Regions from separate parts of the Thermoanaerobacter ethanolicus JW 200 genome, predicted to be linked through region 3. Evidence: predicted binding sites of a transcription regulator. Region 3 holds the regulator's gene; each other region holds the start of a gene.
What was found. Region 3 encodes HrcA, which represses chaperone genes, less so after heat shock. Its sites were predicted from a motif close to ATTAGCACTCANNNNNNNTGAGTGCTAAT; they were not measured.
Positions count from the first base shown of each region.

Region 1: the regulator HrcA is predicted to act here: its motif matches at 2,039-2,067, upstream of groES (co-chaperone GroES).
Region 2: the regulator HrcA is predicted to act here: its motif matches at 1,504-1,532, upstream of EB239_RS02390 (nucleotidyltransferase family protein).

Region 1 covers NZ_CP033580.1:1,113,206-1,116,496, reverse strand. Annotated here, with positions in the region: gene groL (chaperonin GroEL) at 89-1,714, opposite strand; gene groES (co-chaperone GroES) at 1,729-2,013, opposite strand; gene EB239_RS05510 (hypothetical protein) at 2,249-3,223, opposite strand.
Region 2 covers NZ_CP033580.1:471,646-474,936, forward strand. Annotated here, with positions in the region: gene EB239_RS02380 (glycoside hydrolase family 130 protein) at 1-524, shown strand, start outside; gene EB239_RS02385 (glycoside hydrolase family 130 protein) at 539-1,429, shown strand; gene EB239_RS02390 (nucleotidyltransferase family protein) at 1,647-2,693, shown strand; gene EB239_RS02395 (glycosyltransferase family 4 protein) at 2,723-3,291, shown strand, end outside.
Region 3 covers NZ_CP033580.1:1,509,769-1,513,059, reverse strand. Annotated here, with positions in the region: gene dnaK (molecular chaperone DnaK) at 1-172, opposite strand, end outside; gene grpE (nucleotide exchange factor GrpE) at 190-771, opposite strand; gene hrcA (heat-inducible transcriptional repressor HrcA) at 794-1,825, opposite strand; gene hemW (radical SAM family heme chaperone HemW) at 1,920-3,047, opposite strand; gene lepA (translation elongation factor 4) at 3,044-3,291, opposite strand, start outside.

The DNA.
Region 1 (3,291 bases), 400 kb from region 3:
TATTACAAAAGTATTTTATCAGACAATCGCAAAAGTGTCAAGTTTAAAAAGCTTAAAAAAGGCTGAGCCTCAACTCAGCCTTTTTTGATTACATCATATCCATTCCTGCTCCGGGATTTGGCATTCCTGTATTCTTCTCTGGTATGTCTACTACAATTGCCTCTGTTGTGAGTATCATTGAAGCAATTGACGCAGCATTTTGTAAAGCTGTCCTTGTAACTTTTGTTGGGTCCACAATACCTGCTTTGAACATGTCTGTGAATTCTTCCTTGTAAGCATCATATCCGAAGTTTGGATCTTTAGCAGCTTTTATTTTTTCTACTATTACAGAACCGTCAACACCAGCATTTGTTGCAATTTGTCTTACAGGCTCTTCTAATGCTCTTAATACTATCTTAGCACCCGTCTTGAAATCGCCCTCTAAGGAGTCAACTACTTTTTGTACATCTTCTATTACATTGAGAAGGGCAATACCGCCACCAGGTACTATACCCTCTTCTACTGCTGCTTTTGTAGCTGCTAATGCGTCTTCAATTCTGTGTTTCTTTTCTTTGAGTTCTGTCTCAGTTGCAGCACCAGCTTGAATTACAGCTACACCACCAGCCAATTTTGCAAGTCTTTCTTGTAATTTCTCTCTGTCATAGTCTGATGTCGTTTCTTCAATCTGAGCTTTTATTTGATTTACTCTCTTCTTAATTTCTGATGGATCACCTGCGCCACCTACAATTGTTGTATATTCTTTCGTAACTTTTACTTGTCTTGCACGGCCAAGCATATCTAATCTTACATCTTTCAAGTCATAACCTAATTCTTCGGAAATTACTTGACCGCCTGTGAGTATTGCTATATCTTGTAACATTTCTTTTCTTCTGTCACCAAAACCAGGAGCTTTTACAGCTACACATGTAAATGTACCTCTTAATTTGTTAACAATTAATGTTGCCAATGCTTCTCCTTCTACGTCATCAGCAATAATGAGAAGCTTCTTGCCCTGCTGTACTATTTGTTCTAAGAGTGGTAACAAATCTTGAATATTTGAGATTTTTTTATCTGTTATAAGAATAACAGGCTCTTCTAATACTGCCTCCATTTTTTCAGCATCTGTCACCATATAAGGGGAGATATATCCTCTGTCAAATTGCATTCCTTCAACAACTTCAAGAGTTGTACCTAATGTTTTTGATTCTTCAACAGTTATAACTCCATCTTTTCCTACTTTGTCCATTGCTTCTGCAATGAGCTTTCCTATCTCTTCATCAGCTGCTGATATAGAGGCAACGTGAGCAATTGACTCTTTATTATCTATAGGTTTAGATATCCTCTTTAATCCCTCAACTGCAGCATCAACAGCTTTTGCAATGCCTCTTCTTAAAAGCATTGGGTTAGCTCCTGCAGCGAGGTTTTTAAGCCCTTCACGAACCATTGCTTGTGCTAAAAGTGTTGCAGTTGTTGTACCGTCACCAGCAATATCATTAGTTTTTGTAGCTGCTTCTTTCAAAAGCTGAGCCCCTTGATTTTCAAATGGGTCTTCTAATTCAATTTCTCTCGCAATTGTAACACCGTCATTTGTTACTGTTGGGGAACCATACTTTTTGTCAAGTACCACATTACGACCTCTTGGTCCTAGTGTAACTTTTACAGTATCCGCAACTGCATTAACTCCTCTTTCTAATGCTCTACGAGCTTCTTCACCATATTTGATTTGTTTTGCCATTTTTAACTACCTCCTTATTCGATAATTGCTAGAATATCGCTTTCTCTTAAAAGTAAATATTCTTCACCATCTAATTTAACTTCTGTCCCAGCATACTTGGAGAAGATTACTCTATCACCGACTTTAACTTCTAATTCTACCTTTTTGCCGTCTATGTATTCCCCTGTTCCTACTGCAACTACTTCACCTTGTTGTGGTTTTTCTTTTGCTGTACCAGGTAGAATGACTCCACCTTTTGTAACTTCTTCTGCCTGGATTACTTTGACCACAACTCTGTCTCCGAGCGGTTTTAATCTCATACTCTTTATCCCTCCTCCTTCATTTGTTAGCACTCAACTTATGTGAGTGCTAATCCCAATCTCTATATTAATTTAAGTGGTAAAACATATCAAACCTTATTATAGCCAATTTTAGGCCATATAATCTGATTATTTATGATTTTGCCCAAATATTATGATTTTATGCCATTATTTATCGATTTAGACTATGTTTCTGTATTTTGTATTTAAAAATAAAAAAATACAGGGAAAATATTTATTCCCCTTTACCTTCAGATTTAACTAATCCTTGTTGTTTAAGATAATTAATCATATTATACATATACTGCTGCTGTTCCTTTGTCAACATAGATTTTAGATTGTCTATAATTGCTACCTGCTGGTCAGATAATCCTTGAGGTAATGAATTGTTTTCTTCTTTCTCTAATTGTTCCTCTGTTTCTTTTTTATTGGTATCTAAAATTTTATCTCCTTCCTCTATTTTCGATATTTCCCCTTTATCTTCTATTCTTTCTATTTCCTCTTTATTTTCTTCTGCTTTTTGCTCTTCTTCCTCCATACTCCTAGTAGAAGATTGTAATTGTTTTTTCTCCTCTTTCATGCTGTTCATAATACCCTCTGCTTTGTTTAATACTTCCAACAATTTTATATTCTTTGCCAGCTTATCAGTTTCTTCTAACTTTTCTTCAGGAATTATAGGCCTTAGGGCCTCATAAATATCAATTATTTTGTCGAAAATATTGTCTTTATCTTCTTCTTTTGAATATTTCTCCATTTTTTCTTGCAAATTCTTCAACGCTTCATGAAATTTTAAAAACTTATCTATCACAATTTTTTTATCTTCCGTTATGTAGGGTTTTATCGCTTTCAAAATTCCTATTTTATCTACTTCTATTTTTTCTGCCACTTCAATTTCTTCTTCTGAAAGGCTCATCAATTTTTTTTGTATTTCAATTATTTCGGCTATTTTAGAGAAAATATCTACATAATATTGGTCTCTCTTGTTTAGATAAGGCTTTATGCTACCTACAAAATCTTTTCCCTTTGTTATCACTTCGTACACATCTATTGAAGTTTTTTTATTTTCCTGCGGTGAAGATAATTCATCTTTATCTTCTTCTGTAACTTCTTCTTTTTCTCTTTCCTTTTCTATACCCATTACCTGAAATCTCACAAATGCTACTATCAAAAGTTCTACAGCAAGTATTTTTAATAAAATCTCCTTTTGCAAAACAAATTCCCCCTATTTTTAATCTCTTACTAAATATATGTAAGGGGCTAGTCTATTATTATAGACCA
Region 2 (3,291 bases), 1.0 Mb from region 3:
GGTCTGATGATTTAAAAAATTGGAAAGGACATAGAATTGTTCTTGATGAACCCAATAAAGATGCGGCGCTTTTGTCCGAAAAAATAGATGGAAAGTATGTGCTTTTCCATAGAAGAATGCCCGATATTTGGATTGCTTATTCTGATGATTTAGTAAATTGGTATGACCATAAGATTATAATGTCCCCTAAACCTTACACATGGGAGTCAAAGAAAATTGGCATAGCAGGACCTCCTATAAAAAGAGAAGATGGATGGCTTTTAATATATCACGGGGTGGATGACAACAATGTGTACAGACTTGGTGCAGCTCTTTTAGACTTAAAGGACCCATCAAAGGTTGTTGCGAGACAAAAAGAGCCTATTTTAGAGCCAGAGTTGGATTGGGAAATAAATGGGCTTGTGCCTAATGTGGTATTTAGCTGTGGAGCAGTTGAAGTGAATGACATGTATTACGTGTATTACGGAGCAGCAGATACCCATATAGGTGTAGCAGCCATTGAAAAAGAAAAAGTAAAATTTTAAAAGGAGTGTATGGAGTGATAAAATTAAAGAGATTATCAGATAAGCCAGTATTGATGCCAAAAGCAGAAAATGAATGGGAAAGAGCAGCAGTTTTTAATACTGCAGCAATTTATGACAATGGACTGTTTCACTTGATTTATAGGGCTACTGACATTGGACCTCACGCCAAATATGGGAAATATACTTCTCGCCTGGGGTATGCAGTTAGCAAAGACGGGATTAATTTTATGAGATTAGACAAACCAGTGATGAGCAATGAGACAGAACAAGAGCTCAGAGGATTAGAAGACCCAAGGATAGTCAAAATTGACGGCATTTATTATATGATGTACACAGGTTTTGGGGACAGGTTTCATGATGACTATAGGATTTGTTTGGCTACCTCCAAAAACCTTATAGATTGGGAGAGAAAAGGAGTAGTTTTAGATGAACCTAATAAAGACGCCTCTTTATTTCCTGAAAAAATCAATGGAAAGTATGTGATGCTTCATAGAAGGTATCCAGATATATGGATTGCCTTTTCAGAAGATTTAAAAAATTGGTATGACCATAAGCCTATCATTAAGCCAATTCCTGGAACGTGGGAAAGTGCGAGAGTCGGAATTGGAGGGCCGCCTATTAGGACAAAAGATGGTTGGTTTTTGATATACCATGCAGCTGATGACAATAATGTATATAGATTGGGAGCAGTCCTTTTAGATTTAGAAGATCCATCAAAGATTATTGCAAGGCAAAAAGAACCTATCTTAGAGCCAGAACTACAGTGGGAAAAAGAAGGATACATTCCTAATGTTGTATTTAGTTGTGGTAATGCAGTAAAAGATGATACTATTTACGTTTATTATGGGGGTGCGGATACTGTTATAGGCGTGGCGATATTAGAGATGAAAGATATCAAATTTTAGCAGGCTTTTAAAAGGCCTGTTTTTTATTTACAGAAAAGTACTTGACATGCCAAAAAGGATTAATTATAATACTTATTAGCAGCCGAATTTCAAGAGTGCTAATATATTTCTCCTCTTCTTAGTTCTTATCGTTCTTATAAATTATATCACTTGTATCACGCCCTTCTTTTGTTTTTAAGGTTAATTTTTGAAAAACTTCATAAAGGAGGGGTCTTTTATGAAGGCGTTGTTATTGGCAGGAGGTTTGGGAACAAGGCTAAGACCTCTTACAGATGACCTGCCAAAACCAATGGTTCCTATCATGGGAAGACCTCTTTTAGAAAGGATTATTTTAAACCTTAAAAAAAGTGGAGTAGATGAAGTTGTAATAAGTACTTATTATAAGTCTCAGTACATTGAAGATTACTTCAAGCCAAAAGAGGACTTAGGTGTAAAAATACACTATATTACAGAAGAATCTCCTTTGGGGACTGGTGGGGCAATAAAAAACGCCGAAAAATTTTTTGATGATACTTTCCTCATTTTAAACTCTGATATCGTCAGTGATATTGACTATGCAGATTTGATAAAATACCACAAGAGAAGAAGAGCTCAAGTAACTATTGCATCTATTGAAGTAAGAGATACTTCTCAGTACGGAGTTATAGAATTTGATGAAAAAGGCTTTATAACTGCTTTCAAAGAAAAGCCCAAACCAGGCGAGAGTAATTCTAAGTATATTAACGCAGGAGTATATGTATTTGAACCTGAGGTGTTAAAAGAAATTCCTGAAAATACAGTAGTATCTGTAGAGAGGGAGACATATCCCAAACTTTTGGAAAAAGGGTATAGAATGGCTATTTATAAATTTAACGGCTACTGGATAGATATAGGTACAATAGATAAATACAAAAAAGTTCATGAGGACATTTTAAAAGGAAAATCAAGATTTGTAAGTACTACTTCCTCAAGAGGCATAATTTTAGGAGACAATGTTAAAATTCATCCTACCGCAAAAGTGATAGGACCTGCTTATATTGGAAATAATACTGAAATTGATGCCTATGCTACAGTTGGTCCGTATACAGTAATTGGGAATAACTGTCGAATAGGTCAAGAGAGCAAAGTATCACAAAGTGTATTGTGGGATAATGTAAAAGTGCGCAGGTTTGCAAGATTAGAGAATGCAGTTGTCACTTCAGAATGTATAGTAGAGGTGAATATGGAAGTTAAAAATACAGTGTTTACAGCTAATAGATTGGCAAGTACTACGTTGACAACTTAATACTAAACAAACTAAGAAGGGGGCGTGATATGATGAGCGTATTGGGGAGAAATGTAGCATTTTTGAGCACTTATCCACCAAGAGAATGTGGCATTGCTACTTTTACTCAAGATTTAGTTAATGAAATAAAAAAGATAAAACTTATTAATTTTGCAGGAGTAATTGCAATAAACGATAATAAAACTTACGAATACGATAGTGATGTTAAATATCAGTTACAACAATTTGTAAGAGAAGATTATGTAAGATTAGCCCGTGAATTAAATGAATCTGACATAGATTTGCTCATTATAGAACATGAATACGGAATATTTGGAGGAGAAAGTGGAGAGTACTTATTAGATTTGGTAGACAATTTAAATATACCCTTTGTTTTGACAGTCCACACAGTATTATCAAATCCAAATGAAAAACAACTTATGATACTTAAAGAATTAGGTAAAAAAAGTGTTAAAGTAGTTACAATGGCTAAAAATACTATACCACTTCTTGAAAAGATATGTCACATACCTTCTAATAAAATCACTGTCATTCCTCACGGTGTGCCCAATCTTCCAGTATTACCCAAAGAAACATTGAAAGAAAGATATGGATTTAA
Region 3 (3,291 bases):
CCTGCCTTTTTGCAACTTGCCCTACTAACCTTTCTCCTTCTTTAGTAAAAGCGACGACTGAAGGCGTAGTACGAGCTCCTTCTGCGTTAGGTATTACTACAGGTTGGCCTCCTTCCATAACAGCAACACAAGAAAAAGTAGTTCCTAAGTCAATTCCTATAACTTTCCCCATATTTTTCAACCTCCTTTTTATTTTGCTACTTTAACCAAACTTGGTCTTATTACTTTATCTTTTAGATAATACCCTTTTTGGAAAACTTCAATAATTTCATTTGGTTGCTTTCCTTCTACCTCTTCCTGCATTACAGCATGGTGCTTATAGGGGTCAAAAATCTGCCCCTCTGCTTCAATTTCTTTCACACCAAATTTATCCAATATTTTTTTAAACTGCCTGTAAATTAATTCTATCCCTTCTTTTAGAGAATTATAATCTCCACTGCTTGCCAAAGCTCTTTCAAAATTATCCATAATAGTCAAAAGTTCTAAAATCACTGTTTCTTGCCCGTAATCGATCATCTCAGCTTTTTCTTTTTCTATTCTTTTTCTGTAATTTTCAAATTCTGCTTTCAATCTTTGTGCAATATCTAAATATTCTTGAGCTTCAGCCTCTTTTTGCTGAAGTTTTTGCTTTAATTCCTCTATTTCATCAATCGTTTGTTGCTTATGCTCCTGCTGTGTTTGTTCTTCCTCTTCAGGAGGCCCTTCCATTTGTTCATTTGATTCTAAATTATTTACATCCTTTTCCTCCTCTTTGTTAATTTCTTTTTCCATCTCTTCCACTTATATCACCTCGTTATATTTCATCATTGTATATACTCGACAAAAGATTTGAAAGCTCTTTTGTCATCATATTGATTTCGTTAATCAACCTTCTATAATCCATTCTTGTAGGTCCTATAATTCCTATTGTACCCACCACACGACCGTTAATCTTATAAGTGGTTTTTATTACGCTTAAGTCTTTCATCTCTTCAAACTTGTTTTCACTTCCTATTCTCACATCTATAAAATCTACTTCAGGCTCTAAAACTTCGTTCAATAACGACTTGTTGTCCAAAAGATTGAAAAAATTTTTTGCTTTGCCTAAATCCTTGTATTCAGGAAAATCTAAAATATGGAAAGTTCCATCCGCATAAATGTCCGTTTCTTGTAACTGCTTCAAGCTCAAAAGTATAGTGTTTATCAATTCGTCGGCTATAAAAGCTACCTCTCCCAACATCTGCCTTAAATCTTTTTGTAAAAACTCAAAAATATCTTTTTCGCTTTTGCCAGCAATTTTGTCATTTAACAAATTGTTTAAAAACTCAAAGATAGTTCTATCTACATTTTGGCATAAATTTAGCAAGTAATTTTTTACAATTCCTGTGTCTGTCACTACTAAAAAGATCATTTTATTAGAAGCAACAGGTATAAGTTGGATTTTCCTTATTCTATCAGGGTTCAACTTTGGCATTTTAGCAACTGTAGTATGGTGAGTTATGTTAGCCAAAATTCTTGCATATTTCTTTACAATTTCATCAAACTCCGCTATTATTTCCTCGCGAGTATTATAGCTAATTGGAGGGTCATTGTTTATATAATTTCGAAGAATGCTGTCTACATAAAATCTATATCCTTTATCTGAAGGTATTCTTCCTGCGGAAGTATGAGGTTGCTCCAAATATCCCATTTCTTCTAAATCCGCCATTTCGTTTCTTATAGTAGCAGAACTTAATCCTATATTGTACTTCTTAGCTATTGTTCTCGACCCTATTGGCTCTGCCGTCATAATATAATCAGTAATAACCGCGTATAGTATTTTTTTCTTCCTATCATCTAACGGCATTTTCACCACCCCATGTATTATTAGCACTCTACTCGATTGAGTGCTAATTCATGTTTTTAAAATACCACTCTTATAATTTTTTGTCAATACTCATTTAGGGCAGAAATTCTTCAAAAATGACGTTAGAGACATCAATACCCCTCTCGGTAAGTTTTACACACTCATTATCAATCTCAATTAGACCTTCATTTAAGTATTTTTGTATTACTTTTTTGTAAAATTCAAACAAACTGATACCAAATCTTTTCTTAAAATCCTTGTCACACACTCCTTTTGTCATTCTCATTCCTAAAAACATAAACTCAGCCATTCTATCTTCTTTTGCCAACTTTATTTTTTCCTTAACTGCACTTTTTCTTTCTAAAATGCTCTTAATATAGTCTTTTATATTTTCAATATTACTATATCTCACACCCTCCATATAAGAATGGGCTCCTGCACCAAATCCCAAATAATTTTTGCATTCCCAGTATAAAATATTGTGGCGACATTCAAATGTGGGCAATGCAAAATTAGATATTTCGTAATGGTGATAACCTTTTTCTTTTAAAAACTCTATACCCCAATGATACATTTTAAGCTCTTCTTCCTCATCAACTATAGGCAACTGACCCTTTTCATAAAGTCTGTAAAAGGAGGTGTTAGGTTCTAAAATCAAGCTATAAGTAGAAACATGCGTCGGCTGTAATTTTACTACTTCTTTTAAAGTTTCTTGCCACTCTTTAAAGGTTTGAGTAGGAAGAGCATACATCAGGTCAATATTTATATTGTCAAAGAACTTTTTCACTAACTCATAATTTCCAAAAAAATCTTCTATTGTATGAATTCTACCTATATATTTTAAAAGCCTATTTTGAAAAGCTTGAAGTCCAATACTTACTCGGTTTATCCCGTTGTCTTTATAAATTTTTAGTTTTTCTTCAGTTATAAGGCCGGGATTCATTTCAATAGTAATTTCGCAACCATCAAGTATTTTATAATTTTTAAATACAGATTTCAATATCTTCTCTATATAAAAAGGAGGCAAAAGGTTAGGGGTCCCTCCTCCTATATAAACCGAAACCACATTATAATCTTTTGTAGAATTTGATTCTATTTCCATAAGTAGTGCCCGAATATAGTCGTCAAAAAGATAATCATAGCCTGCATAAGAATTAAAATCACAATAATAGCATTTTCTTTTACAAAAAGGAATGTGAATGTATAGTCCTATCTCCCTCATTTTTCATCATCTAGCTTCAATATTGACATAAAAGCCTCTTGAGGTATTTCAACACTTCCCACCTGTCTCATGCGCTTTTTACCTTCTTTTTGCTTCTCCAAAAGTTTTTTCTTACGAGTTACGTCTCCTCCATAACACTTGGCAAGAACGTTTTTTCTCAAAGCTTTTACAGTCTCTCTTGCAATAATCTTAGAGCCTATTGCAGCCTGGATTGGAATCTCAAAAAGATGCCTTGGAATATTTT